DNA from 2 places in the Vibrio sp. E150_011 genome. Region 1 is predicted to be linked to the other one. Evidence: predicted binding sites of a transcription regulator. Region 1 holds the regulator's gene; the other holds the start of a gene.
What was found. The regulator PurR, encoded in region 1, represses purine synthesis genes. The targets are predictions, from matches to a motif close to TNANGNAAACGTTTNCNTNA.

Region 1 (7,537 bases):
GGGGGTCATACTGTTGATGATGACTTGCCTCCGACGTCGCAGCTTAGTCGAACCTCACTTATGAGGCTCAGCGAAGGCATACGAATTATGCGTATGTACCCTGGTGCAAAAATGATCCTCTCTGGATACGCAGGTGGCACCGATGTCAGCCACGCAAGAATGATGGCGAAGGTCGCACTGGGACTTGGTGTCGCTAAGTCCGAGATTATTTTGCTTGAAACCGCGAAAGACACCTGGGAAGAAGCGAGACAAGCCACCGCGTTTGTCAAAAACAGAAAATTGGTTCTTGTGACGTCAGCCAGTCATATGCAAAGAGCGATGTACGAGTTTGAATCTGCAGGCTTAGTACCCTACCCTGCGCCCACTAACTTTTTGGCCCAAAAAGATATTGAGCAAGCATGGCAAAAATATACCCCACAAGCTCGCTACCTCGAACAAACAGAGCGATACTGGCATGAAACCATGGGGCTGGCATGGCAAAGGTTACGTGACTGGGTTGCTAGCGAGGGAGTGTCGTCTACAGATGAGCTCACGCCTGAAAATAATCCACTTTCAACGTTAGAAGGTGACGACGATGCAACCGTTGTAGGAGAGAGTAACGTTGAGGGTGAACAGGGAAATGAAGGCATGCCAGTGGATACTAACTCTGACAAGGCGCTTAGCCCACCTGCAGAATCTGCTCAACCTTAGCTAGGGATAATATCATCTCGCTCTAATTGCTGTGGTTCTAAGTACGCTGGCGCTAAGTGCTCTGGTTCTAAGTGCACTGGATCTAAGTGCACTGGATCTAAGTACATTGATGTAAAAAGCCAGGCTGTGTTAAACGCCTGGCTTTTTTTACAATTGAGTACTGTTTTTTAATGATGAGACACGCTATTTTTTGTGAAAGAGTGCAACCTACATCGTTAAATTAAACGTAGTCGCTAGTCACCCGCAAACATATATCCTTCACCATGAACCGTGATGAATATTTGTGGGTTTTTCGGATCCGCTTCCATTTTAGTGCGCATACGTCGGATTAATACATCAATAGTGCGATCATTTGGCGCGTCAACTCGATGACTGATCATGTTCAAGATTCGCTCACGACTCAGAACTTGATTAGGGTAAGTAGATAACGCGACTAAAAGCTCATACTCGGCTTTTGTCAGTTTTACTGGTTCACCATTGCAACTTAATGAGCGGCGTTGTTTATCGAATAACCACTCCCCAAAGTGCACAACATGCTCGTTCTCGGCACTTTGCGATATTAAGGGCTGCTTACGAGCTTGGGCGATACGCCACAGTAAGTTTTTAACTCTGACCAATAATTCTCTTAATTCAAACGGTTTCGTTACATAGTCATCTGCGCCCATTTCTAGGCCAACGATCCGATCAATACTATCAGTACGACCTGTTACCAATATAATACCGATATCAGACTGGCTACGTAACTCTCGAGTTAACATCAGACCATCTTCACCAGGAAGATTGATATCAAGCATGACAAGGTCGACACTGGAAGACTGCAATACTTGTCGCATCTCTTCACCGCTTTCAGCCTCGCTTACTAAATAGCCTTCACTCTCAAAGTAACCAGACAACTTGCTACGCGTAACGACATCATCTTCAACTACTAATACGTGATAACTCATATTCACCGTTTCTATTCTATCTATGACCGAAGCCATTCTATTCATAATTAGTCACAATTCTAGCGGACATTACGGTATTGTGTAGAAAGTCGTGTTTTTATTGATTCAAGACAAGAACACTTTTTATCCACTATATGCAATCAGAACCTTGCCCATCTGGTGTCGCTTTAAAACCATCAACCGCTCTTTTATTCATTTATCTTCATAAACGTTCGATTTTTTTCATTATTGCCCTTACTGCTGTTCATTTTTATTGTCTAAAATAAGGGCAAGACTTTTGGAGAGAACAAGATGCAAGAATTGAAAGCATTTAATGAACAACGTGCAGAGATATACTGGTGGCTTTCTAGCCTATTTGCCAAAGAGCTTACTCAACAAGAACTGGATAAATATCACAGTGTCGAAATACGTTCTTTTTTGAGCGGTCTCGGTGAAAACCCATCACTCGAAGCGCCGATCAATACACTCATTGATGGCTTGAACCGATTACAGACTCGAGAAGACGCCCAACTTGAGCTATCCGCAGATTTTTGTGACCTATTTCTTAAATCAGATAAGCATGGCGCATTACCTTATGCCTCAATGTACATAGGTGAATCAGGTCTTCTCAATGATAAACCGGCTAATGACATGACCGAGCTGTTAAAAAAACACAATGTCGCCGTCTCTGAAGACTTAAATGAGCCAGCCGATCACCTCGCGATAGAGTTGGACTTTCTCGGCAACCTTATTATTCGTTCTAATGAACTGGAGTCCGAGGCGCACATCAACAACGCATTATTAGAGCAAGCTGATTACCTTAATCAGCACTTGATGACATGGCTGCCTCAATTCGAAAAAAAATGTAAAGAGTATGATGAATTTGGATTTTACGCCGCGGTAGCAACACTCCTCATTGCATTTTGTCAGTTAGACCTTAACTATTTAACTGCTGAGTAACCGATGCAGACACCGCTATCAATCAAGGTGGCGGTGTCACCCCGTATTAATTTTAATTTATCATCAAATTTGTCGGTTGAAACGTTGCTAGAGTCACCGACTAGCATTACAATCCGCCGTTTCAATGCGAAAACCAAATTTTAGTGCCCCATGCTTTCCTATCTTTAGCTATTATGTCCTTGTCAGGTGAATAGCTAACCCACAATTGGAATCCAATGTGTCACTAGGTTCACTTACTCGGTACGCATTCCATACACCAAAGCGCTTTTTTAATTAAACAAAGCTGCATTACCGCAACGACGTTTTTGCTGACCATACGCAAAAGCCGTTACTAATAGGATAAAGCTATGGCAACAATCAAAGATGTCGCCCGTCTAGCTGGCGTTTCAACTACTACTGTGTCTCACGTTATTAACAAAACACGTTTTGTTGCCGAAGCCACACAAGAAAAAGTCAACGCCGCCGTAGAAGAACTCAATTACGCGCCAAGCGCCGTTGCGCGAAGCTTAAAATGTAACTCAACGAAAACCATCGGTATGTTGGTTACACAATCAACGAACTTATTCTTCTCCGAGGTTATCGATGGCGTTGAAAGCTATTGCTATCGTCAAGGTTACACATTAATTCTGTGTAACACTGGTGGCGTGTATGAAAAGCAGAGAGATTACATTCGAATGCTAGCAGAGAAGCGCGTCGACGGTATTCTCGTCATGTGTTCAGATCTCACAGAAGAGCTTCTTAGCATGCTTGATCGTCACTCCGATATTCCTAAAGTGATCATGGACTGGGGTCCTGAGAGCTCGCAAGCAGATAAGATCATTGATAATTCGGAGGAAGGTGGTTATCTCGCCACAAAATACCTAATTGATAAAGGCCATACGGACATCGCATGTTTGAGCGGTCACCTAGAAAAAGCGGTGTGCCAAGAACGCATTATTGGTTACAAGCGTGCGCTATCAGAAGCCGGCATCGAAATGAAAGAAGACCGTATATTTGAAGGTAACTTTGAGTGTGACACAGCGGTCATCGCAGCGAATCGTATTGCCGCAATGGAAGAACGACCAAGCGCCGTGTTCTGCTTTAACGATACGATGGCGTTAGGCCTTATGAGTCGTTTACAACAACTCGGTTTGAACGTACCAGAAGATATCTCTGTGATTGGTTACGATAACATTGAGCTTGCTGAGTATTTTTCTCCACCACTGACGACGGTTCACCAACCGAAACGTCGTGTCGGAAAGAACGCCTTTGAGATTTTGCTAGAACGCATAAAAGATAAAGGTCATGACAAACGTATATTTGAGATGCACCCCGAGATAATTGAACGCCACTCTGTCAAAAACCTGACAACAAAATGACAAAGGCGCCTAGTTAGGCGCTTTTTTTTGATCTTGTTCCCAGATTTTAGACGCCTAATTGTTAGTTTATGTTACCTCTTAAGCACAAATACCCGCCTAATTTTTGAAGCAACGTCACACTTTAGTTATATCTCAATGCAGATTAACGCATTTTTTCTTTATTCTAACAAAGTCACGCACAGGGCAAACCATCTGAAAAGTTGGGACGCAAAGCCTCCGGCCTAAACCATTTATGGTAGGTAGCGGGGTTACCGATGGCAAAGGACACTGAATTCTTGTTTTTAATTTAACAAGGAATTGATGCCTGTTTGCTACACTCTCGGACCTGATTTTGGTGACACAATCAAATAACACCGAGAAAAGACAAATATGGACAATCCAATATTAAAAAATTCGATGCAGTTGTTCGCTCAACTTGGAAAAGTCAAATCCCGCTCTATGTTCGGTGGATTTGGCATTTTTGTTGACGATACGATGTTTGCATTAGCAGTGAACAGTAAATTACACATCAGAACTAACCCAACAACCGTCGCGACATTCAAGCAAAACGGCTTCAAGCCTTACGTTTATAAAAAACGTGGATTCCCAGTAGTGACAAAATATTTTGCCCTGCCTGAAGATAGCTGGAATGACAGTGAGTTGATATTGAACTATGCACGCTCAGCGTTGGATTACGCAAAAGATGAAAAAGTAAAACAATCTGACTGCAAACCAACCCGATTAAAAGATCTCCCGAATTTGCGTCTTGCAACAGAGCGCATGCTCAAAAAAGCGGGGATAGAATCGGTGAACTCACTTCAAGAGCATGGATCCGTTGAAGCCTTCAAGGCAATTCAAAAAACACACTCGACAAGTGTCGGTCTCGAATTACTTTGGGCGTTAGAAGGTGCGATTAATGGTACTCACTGGTCTGTGATTCCACAAGCCAAGCGCGACGAGCTAGCCAATCATATCAATTAGTACTTGTTCTCTCTTACTTATAAAAAAATCAGCCCATTAGCTGATTTTTTTTTATCTGTTTGAAAGTTAAATTCCGATGTTCGTGTCTTATACTAAAGATGCATTATCGACATGGAGTAGGACATGAGTAAAAAATTGTTATTGGGCTTAGGATTTGTTGCCGTTATTGTTTTTCTAGGCGTAGAGTTTGGACAATACCTGACGTTAGAAAATGCCAAGGCACAACAGGCAGCGCTTGCCACTTATATTGACAATAATTTTTTGGTTGCCGCGCTTACCTATTTCTTTCTGTATATCACCATCACCGCCTTCTCTGTCCCAGGCGCCGCTGTCGTCACTTTGTTGGGCGCCGCGTTATTTGGTTTTTGGGTGAGCTTATTGCTGGTCTCTTTTGCAAGTACTATTGGCGCTACGCTCGCTTTTCTTAGCAGTCGTTTTCTTCTACGTGATTGGGTACAAAAGCGGTTCGGCGGTAAACTGGCGACGATCAACAAGGGCGTTGAAAAGGATGGTGCTTTTTACCTTTTTTCTTTGAGACTCATCCCTATTTTCCCATTTTTTCTAATTAACCTACTCATGGGGCTAACCCCAATTCGCGTTTCAAAATACTATTTGGTTAGTCAACTTGGTATGCTACCGGGTACTGCGGTTTACCTTAATGCAGGCACCCAACTCGCCAGTATTGACAGTCTATCAGGCATAGTATCACCCGCTGTTCTCGCTTCCTTTGCATTGTTAGGGTTATTTCCTTTAATCACGAAATGGGCGATGGCTCGGTTTTCAAAATCACCCCAGGTACAGACTAAATGAAGATATACATAGGTAATAATCCTACCGAAACACATATCATGCAACAGCAACTGTTTGCCGAAGGGGTTCAGTGTGAGGTACGTGGCGAGGGGGTATTTGGATTGAGAGGCGAAGTGCCTTTTGATGAAAGCTCCCTACCTTACATCTGGTTACACGAAGTATCCCAAGAGGCGAAAGCTAAATCGTTAATCTTAGCGGTGCAACAACAAGAGAACAATCACGACCAAGCTAGCTGGCACTGCCCACAATGCAATGAGCTCAATGAAGCGCAGTTTGGAGCATGCTGGAACTGTCAGCACTTAGCACTCAGCGGTTAGCACTTAACCATCAATTAAAGTACTTAAGGTTATTTTACTGTACCGATTTAATAAACGCGATGGAGTGTTTATTAAATTCATCTGGTCTTTCGACATTACAGACATGCCCGCAGTTTTCAATTTCAAGCAAGCGGCTCGATTCATGCTCTGCTACCATTTCTTTTACTGGGTGGATGAACATATAGTCTTTATCCCCCATTAAATACAATGTTGGAATAGGAAGTTCTTTATCCTTGAAATAACGATGAAGTGGATTAACCTCTGTTGTTAGCGTGTACCATCTCTTAAATTCTTTCTGGCACAGCTTCTTCGCTTCTCGCACAAATAAAAGACGAGATTCTTTTTGTCCACGCTGAGGCATAACAATATAGGCGAATAAGCGATATAACCACATATAAGGGATAATATGCTTACTCCAGTTCCCTAGGTTCACAAGCAACTGTGAGCGGGTATTAAACCGTGTTACAGCGCCCCCTAACACCATAGAACGAACTCGAGGTGAGGCCAGTTCAGCAATATTACGGACGATAATTGTGCCAAGTGACATACCAACAAAGTGTGCCGATTGAATTTTAAGGTGATCGAGCACTTTAAGAATATCAATAGTCACACTTTTAAACGTGTAGCCACTTGCCATAATATCTTTAATCAACTCGTTTGACTTACCATGCCCACGTAGATCGACAAACAGCAGATTAAAGTGCTCTCTGTAGGCTCTGATTTGTTTAAACCAAATCGAGGAACTTCCACCCGCACCATGTACAAACACCACCCACTCTTTGCTCGTAGGATGCGCGTAAGTTTTATGAAACAGTAGATTCTCTGACATAGGATCTTTTAGGTAATGGCGATGAGCATTACGGTATCACAATTCACGGAACGGCTGTTAAAAACTGCACATAATTTATTTGAAAATTATTTCGAAGTGTTAACCAGCTAGAGCGGTCCTTGACAAAAGCAACGGAAAAAATAGGCAGGAAATAAAAAAGGCGACCTAAGGTCGCCTTTTCGAGTTGGAACGAAATTAATGTTGATGCAGCGCTATCTCATACATTTTATTGTATTCTTTTGCTGACTCTAACCAACTGAAGTCGCGACGCATCGCTCTTAGTTGGATATTATGCATTTCATCTGGTTGTTGTAGATAAAAAAGCAGCGCCCTTTGCAACACAATAAGCAACGCATCATGACACGGCTCTTCGAAACCAAAGCCAGTAGCTTCTGATGGGTTATCATCAAAATCAATCACTGTATCTTTGAGTCCACCAACCTTACGAATGATAGGCAAGGTGCCGTAGGCCATACTGTACAACTGGTTTAGCCCACAAGCCTCAAACTCAGATGGCATCAAGAAGAAATCCGAACCCGCTTCTACGAGATGAGCAAAGCGATTGCTATAGGCTTCTACAAATGCCAATTTGTCTGGATACTCGGCGGCAACATCACGTAAATGGGACGCAATCTGAGACTCACCCGTTCCAATAATAACCATCTGCACATCGTTTTTGAGAAACTTCTC
Region 2 (7,537 bases), on a different contig from region 1:
CAAAAGTGCTCAAAGAAATCAGCATGGTCGGAAAAGACATGGCGCTTGCGCCGGGGATGTGTGGCTCCGTTAGTGGCGCGGTCCCGACGACGGTGGGTCAACCTACGCTGAAAGTAGATAATATTTTGGTTGGAGGGGGTAGCTAATGAGCCAAGAACAACAACTTCTCAATACGATTGAGTACGTACTCTCAGAAGCACAACGTCAAGGCGCACAAGCTGATGTGATTGTTAACCGCAACAACAGCTTTTCGTTAAAGGCGAACCAAGGCCAACTAGACGAGTACAAAGTCAGCTCGAGCCAAGTCATGGGCGTACGAGTCATTAAAGACGCGCGCGTCGCCACCAGTTATTCTGAGTCACTCGAGCAATCGAGCCTTGATTTGATGTTAACGAACGCATTACAAAGCGCGCGTTTCTCAAAGCAGGATGAGCATCAAACCATTAGCTGTGTGAACAATCAAATCACAACAAATGTCGCTGAAATTGCTCAAGACGACACAACATCCGTCGACGATAAAATTGCGCTTTCTCTAGCGCTTGAGCAAGGCGTGGTCGCTCTGCCTCATGCATCCAGTTCGCCATACAATGGCTACAGCGACGGTGAAGGTCAGTTGATTATTGCCAATACTCAAGGGACGTTGTGTCGCCATTTTGAGCGTTCATTTAGCTGTTATGCGTATACGCTGTTTGAAAAGGACGACAAACAATCCATGGCAGGTAAGGTGTCAGTAGGTCGTCGTTTTGATGAGCTAGACGCGGCTTACTGCATTGACGGAGGGTATAATCTTGCTCGGGATCTGCTCGACGGTGCCCCCGTTGCGACGGGTAATTACTCGGCAATATTCCACGTGAATGCGTTAAGTAGTTTATTTGGTGCCTTTGGCAGCGCGTTTTCTGGTGTAAGCGCAATGAAAGGCATTACACCTCTAGCAGACAAGCTTGGACAACCTATAGCGAGTGACCTTATTACACTGATTGATAAGGCGTATGTGCCACAGGGTATGGCCATCGCGGCGTTTGATAGTGAAGGGTTTGCCACTCAAGACAACGGGCTTATTACAGACGGTAAGCTGAATACGTTACTGCATAATAGCCAAACCGCGAGTTACTTAGGTGCGACATCAACGGCAAGTGCGTCACGTGGTGCGAAATCGAGCTTGGATGTATCCGCTAATCATAAATGGATTGCGACAGGTACAAGCAGTCTCTCTGAGGTAAAAGCGGGCGAATATCTAGAGCTTGTCGAACTGCAAGGCGTGCATTCTGGCGCTGATGCGGTCAGTGGTGACTTCTCATTTGGTGCCAGTGGTTTTCTATGTCGAGACGGCCAGCGCATTCAGCCTGTGCGAGGTATCACGGTCGCGGGCAATTTCTATAAGATGTTGCAAGAAGTCGACGCGGTGGGGAATATCCAGTTGAACAACGACAGTCGTACTTTCTTTGCACCCGACGTACGCTTTGCTCGCTTGAGTATTGGTGGAAAATAAAAGTAAGCTTCTAGAATGAAGAGGTGGAATGAAAAAGGACGCGCAAGTGTCCTTTTTCATTCACTCGTTGTCACGTTTGTTAACCATTAACCATTAACCACTAGCAACTCGACATCATGCCTTAGACATTGAGTATTACGCCAAGATTTCATTTCGAACTATCTCCGCACCAGCGCTTAAGGCGTTGAGCTTTGCTGTTGCAACAGAGCGAGGCAAAGGCGCCATGCCACAGTTCGTGCAAGGGTAGAGGTTTTCCGCATCCACAAACTGAAGGGCTTGTCGTAGCGTTTCTGCGACTTCTTCGGGTGTCTCAATGGTTTCGGTGGCGACATCGATCGCGCCGACCATGACTTTCTTACCTCGAATCAATTCAAGCAGCTCCATTGGAACATGAGAGTTGTGGCATTCTAATGAGATAATATCGATATTGGATTGTTGTAGCTTAGGAAACACCGCTTCATATTGTCTCCATTCTGTCCCTAACGTCTTTTTCCAATCGGTATTGGCTTTAATGCCATAGCCATAGCAAATATGTACCGCGGTTTCACATTTCAGCCCTTCGATAGCTCGTTCTAACGTGGCAATACCCCAATCGTTGACTTCGTCAAAAAAGACATTAAAGGCTGGTTCATCAAATTGAATAATATCCACACCCGCAGCTTCTAATTCTTTGGCTTCTTGGTTAAGGATTTTGGCAAATTCCCACGCGAGTTTCTCACGGCTTTTGTAGTGGTCATCAAAAAGCGTATCGATCATGGTCATTGGACCTGGCAGCGCCCATTTAATCGGTTGTTTCGTTTGTTGGCGTAATCGCTTGGCATCGTCGACAAATACAGGCTTTTGACGAGAAACGGCGCCAACCACCGTTGGGACACTCGCGTCATAACGATCACGAATTTTAACGGTTTTTCGTTTTTCAAAATCTACGCCGTTAAGGTGTTCAATAAACGTCGTCACAAAGTGTTGGCGCGTTTGCTCTCCATCGCTGACGATATCAATCCCAGCGTGCTGTTGTTCTTGTAAAGACACGCGCAAAGCGTCGTGTTTACCATCGATTAATTCGTCACCCTGTAACTTCCATGGTGACCACAGTGTTTCAGGTTGTGCAAGCCAAGACGGTTTTGGCAAACTGCCTGCGGTTGACGTGGGTAATAGTCTTTTCATAATCAAGCCTGTTTGTATTTGGGGACATTAAAGAAAGTACTGAGCAGACCATTGTTCAAGAACAAGGTTATAGGGCTTAATAAAGTGTTCTTCGGCAAATTTTCCCTGAGCAATCGCCAACTGGCCGCGTTCTTCTCGGTCATAAATAATCTGAGTAACGGAGTGATCGGCATTCTTCAGATTGGGTTGATAGCATTGCCCAGCCGCCGCATTCGCATTATAAATCTCAGGTCGGTAGATTTTTTGGAATGTACCCATCGTGCTGACCGTACTGATGAGTTCAAGATTGGTGTAATCATTAAGCAGATCACCAAAGAAATAGAAAGCCAGCGGTGCAACGCTATTTGATGGCATGAAGTAACGAACTTGCAATCCCATTTTTTTAAAATACTGCTCGGTTAACGAGGTGTCATTTGGCTGATATTCAAACCCTAGTACAGGGTGCTGATTGTCAGTACGGTAATAAGTTTTGTTGTCAGAAACACTTAGGCATATTACTGGCGGCTTATTAAAGTGCTTTTTATATGTAGGTGAGTTGACAAAGCAATTAAATAATTTCCCATGCAAATCACCAAAGTCTGCTGGGATACTAAAGTGTGGTTGGTCTTTATTATGCTCTAGAAGCAAGACACTAAAATCATAATCTCGTACATAAGAAGAAAAATTATTACCTAATATCCCTTCAATACGCTCGTTAGTATTATGGTCTATAATATTCGTCTTCAATACTTCAATGGAAGGAAAAGTCTGACCGGACCCTTCAATGTCTATATCGACTGAAATTATATCAAGTTCAACAGAATATCGCTCACCATTAGGGTTATCCCAATGAGCTAATGCATTGAAACTGTTATTGATCATCGCCAATGCGTTGCGCAGATTCTCTTGGCGGCTATCACCTCTAGCCAGATTGGCAAAGTTAGTTGTGATGCGAGTATTGTCTGAAGGTTGATAATGCTCATCGAGACAAATGCTCTTAATGGTAAAGTCGAATTCTGTAGTCATGGTTATCTAGTACCTAAAATTGTTGTCTTATTGTCTCGAATGATCTTAATGAAAAGTACGTTAAGAACTGAGTGAGCATTTATAATGAGGTCGTACAAACTTTGTTGATTAAGTTTTGACGTTCACTTAAAAGTTTTATTTCCGTTCGATATTTTCCCTTGTGCTTAATGTTTTTATACGGATATAACAGCATGATGAAAAATGGTTTTACTTCACATTCAACATGAAGAATATTCATGATGAATAAATCTTGGTATTGCGATTGAGTAGCAGTGATATTAATTAGGTTAAGAATGAATATAACCATATTTATATTGTGGTTTAAGCCAATGAATTACTCAGAGATAAATAAAGGTGAGTGAAATGCTGATATTAATTTATTAACGTGCACTTTTAAGACGTGGCGTTGGTTTTTTAGCCGGACGATTAGGCATCGGTGGAGGGGCGATAGGGTACGCCAGTTTAGGCAGTCGCGAGTTTGCATTAACAGATGGCTTTGCTGGGATTGTCTATTTACCGATGCTATTGGGTATTGTAAGTAGATCTTAGTGTACTGCCCCTTTCAGCGCCAAAGCCACTCATTATCTGCCCGCTTCAACGATTAAGCAGTGATTTACAGTTCTGATGTTGGTCCCGCTGTGAATATGGCGGCGAATTAAGCCTCTTCATTGATAGTGTTTATGAAAGTTGGTAAAAACCCATAATATTAATGGGTTATGTATCTTTCTTTGATTGAATGATAGGTCTTTCGATTTATGTTTTCGAGCTGAAAGTCTTTATTTGTCTTACCAAACATGAAACCTTCGATTCTACCTATTGCACACGCAAACGTTTACCTGTATTTTCTCGCCACTTAAATTTTTACTAATATCTTGTTGAGCGACCATTTGATGAACGGTTGTCCAACAACAATGAGGAATAACCATGAGTGAGAATACATCCGCTGCAACAGGCAGTTGGCTCGATAACTTCTTTTTGATTTCCAAACGCGGAAGTAACGTTCGTCGCGAGGTTGTTGCGGGCTTAACGACATTTTTGGCGATGGTGTATTCGGTTATCGTCGTACCAAGTATGCTTGGCGTAGCGGGTTTTGACCAAGGGTCGGTATTCATTGCAACGTGTTTAGTGGCTGCGTTTGGTTCTATGCTGATGGGCTTTTGGGCTAACCTACCAATGGCGATTGGTTGTGCTATCTCACTAACGGCATTTACCGCGTTTAGTTTGGTTTTAGGGCAGGGCATTTCAATACCTGTCGCGCTAGGCGCCGTGTTCTTGATGGGGGTTATTTTTACCGCGATTACCGTCACTGGTGTTCGACAATGGATTTTAACCAATCTTCCTGAAGGTATTGCTCACGGTACGGGCATTGGCATTGGTTTATTCTTGCTATTAATCGCAGCGAGTGGTGTTGGTCTAGTCATCAAAAACCCGGTAGAAGGTCTGCCTGTTACGTTAGGTGAGTTCACTTCTTTCCCTGTCATTATGTCCATGTTGGGCCTTGCGGCTATTTTTGGATTAGAGAAGCGCCAGGTTCCTGGTGGGATACTCTTTGTCATCGTTGCGATTTCTGTGTTTGGTCTTATTTTTGATCCTGCTGTGCAATATCAGGGCTTTTTTGCATTACCGAGCATTGGTGGTGAGAATTCTTTGATGGGGACGATGGACATCATGGGGGCACTCAATCCGATTGTATTACCAAGTGTATTAGCATTGGTGATGACAGCAATCTTTGACGCAACCGGGACCATTCGAGCGGTGGCGGGTCAAGCCAATCTTCTTGATAAAGATGGCAACATTATTGATGGTGGTAAAGCGCTCACCTCTGATTCTGTGTCGAGTATTGTTTCTGGCGCCGTGGGCGGGGCTCCAGCCGCCGTTTATATCGAGTCTGCGGCAGGTACGGCTGCTGGTGGTAAAACAGGTCTTACTGCGGTAGTAGTGGGGGTTTTATTCTTATTTTTGTTATTCCTTGCACCTATTAGCTATTTAGTTCCTGCATACGCGACTGCGCCAGCGTTAATGTACGTGGGCCTACTAATGCTAGGTAATGTTCGTAAACTGAATTTTGATGACTCGGTCGATGCATTATCAGGCTTGGTTTGTGCGGTATTCATCGTGCTTACTGGAAACATTGTGACAGGAATAATGCTAGGTTTCTTATGTCTCGTTGTAGGGCGTCTGTTCTCTGGCGAATGGAAGAAGCTTAACCTTGGCATAGTCTTAATTACCATCGTCTTAGTGGCTTTCTATGCGGGCGGTTGGGCGATTTAAACCTTAGCGACATCAATTTAGTTTTAATACCCAGTCAATTGGCTGGGTATTTTTAATTACGCTGTGGATGTAATCGTGATTTAAGGCTAGTTAACGTTGAAAATGTTGCTTAATAAAGTGTCCAGACTTAGTCGCATAGATGAAATAGACGATTTAAACTAAAAAATATTTTAAATCAGTTCCTTACCTTGCATGATTGAATGATATGTACCAGTCTTATTTCATAAGCATGGATAAGGATTGTGTATGCCTGCAACTTCAGTAAAAAACAAAGGGGTAGTAAAGAGAGTATTACTACCTTCTCTACTTATTAACCTGTTGTCTTTAGCTGTTCCGTTAACAGTTTTACAGATATACGATCGTATTCTCCCTAACCAAAGCTATGGTACCGCAACACTACTGTTAGCAGGGGCTTCTTTGGCGATAGCTATGGAGGCGCTCATTCGTTTCGTACGAACTTGGTTGCTTTCCGCAGCAGCAAGTAACACTGAAAAAATGACCTATCAAATACTTGTCTCGAAGGTGACAAAAGCGTCCTCTAGTCAAATCCGTCAGATAGGTGTGGGCGGCGTAGAGGAGGGATTAGGCTCGGTATCAAAAGTGAAGGATTGGTATTCAGGGGGGGTCATTGCTGGGTTTATCGACTTGCCTTTTGCGCTGATTTTTCTGGGTTTAGTGGCCTACATCGGCGGTGAGCTGGTGGCAATACCGATAGCCGTTTGGCTTATTACTCTGTGTATTGTTTGGTTGTCGTCACGAAAAGTAAAAGCGTTGAGTGAACAAGCCTCGGTTTATGAGCAGCAAAGAAAAGCCTTTTTGATTTTAATGAGTCAGACCCTCCAAGGCATCAAACGTCAAGCCGTTGAATCGCGGATTTTCAGCCAATTTAAATCCCTCAATCATTATCGTTCTCAGTCTAAAGCGAAAGAAGAAGAGCAAAATGCGTTTGCCCAGGAGTGCATTCAACTAGCGGCGTTGGCAACGTCTGTTTTATTGGTGATTACAGGTAGCTTATGGGTGTTAGATGGTGAACTCACTACAGGTGGCCTAGCCGCGTGTTCTATTCTTTCTGGCAGAGCGGTTGCGCCTTTAAGTGCGCTAGTTGGCGTTAAAATAAAACTCAATGCCATCCACACTGCAAATCAAGCGATTGAAAAGCTAGATGAGTTAGATAGTTCTACTCAACAAGACATCAAACATGAAGCATTCAAAACGCTAGAACTGTCGCATACGTCTATCGAGCGATACGGCTCAATTTATCAAATGAGTGTAAAAGCGAACCAAGGTGATTTGGTATTGCTGGATAGTGAAGAGCGTCATTTAAGCAGTCATATGCTGTCATCGATTGCTGGCGTAGATGAGCTAATAGCAGGCGACGTTAAGATTAACGAAAGCATCATTAATAGTGGTGCACTTAACTCATACGTTGCTTATTGCGGGGTAAAAGCGCAGCTCGTGGCAGGCACGATTTTGGATAACTTATGTGGATTTAACCCCGATCAAACTGATGAAGCAAATGATTACGCGAAACGCCTAGGTCTTACCAAAGAGATAACGAGATTACCCGATGGTTTAGAAACCCAAATAGGTCACACAAGTGCTTGTTTG

Region 2: the regulator PurR is predicted to act here: its motif matches at 4,479-4,498, upstream of ACE1OE_RS11260 (NCS2 family permease).

What each region holds. Positions count from the first base shown of each region.
Region 1 covers NZ_JBHFOL010000019.1:1,043-8,579, forward strand. The annotation lists gene elyC (envelope biogenesis factor ElyC) at 1-690, shown strand, start outside; gene torR (two-component system response regulator TorR) at 924-1,634, opposite strand; gene torD (molecular chaperone TorD) at 1,926-2,573, shown strand; gene purR (HTH-type transcriptional repressor PurR) at 2,921-3,931, shown strand; cyclic di-GMP riboswitch class I at 4,104-4,187, shown strand; gene ACE1OE_RS20810 (TfoX/Sxy family DNA transformation protein) at 4,301-4,891, shown strand; gene ACE1OE_RS20815 (TVP38/TMEM64 family protein) at 5,015-5,701, shown strand; gene ACE1OE_RS20820 (DUF2007 domain-containing protein) at 5,698-6,018, shown strand; gene ACE1OE_RS20825 (alpha/beta fold hydrolase) at 6,053-6,847, opposite strand; gene glgA (glycogen synthase GlgA) at 7,043-7,537, opposite strand, start outside.
Region 2 covers NZ_JBHFOL010000005.1:292,640-300,176, forward strand. The annotation lists gene ACE1OE_RS11235 (TldD/PmbA family protein) at 1-146, shown strand, start outside; gene ACE1OE_RS11240 (TldD/PmbA family protein) at 146-1,489, shown strand; gene ACE1OE_RS11245 (methionine synthase) at 1,625-2,653, opposite strand; gene ACE1OE_RS11250 (DUF1852 domain-containing protein) at 2,681-3,658, opposite strand; partial or broken gene ACE1OE_RS11255 (sulfite exporter TauE/SafE family protein) at 4,100-4,270, shown strand; gene ACE1OE_RS11260 (NCS2 family permease) at 4,583-5,929, shown strand; gene ACE1OE_RS11265 (ABC transporter transmembrane domain-containing protein) at 6,176-7,537, shown strand, end outside.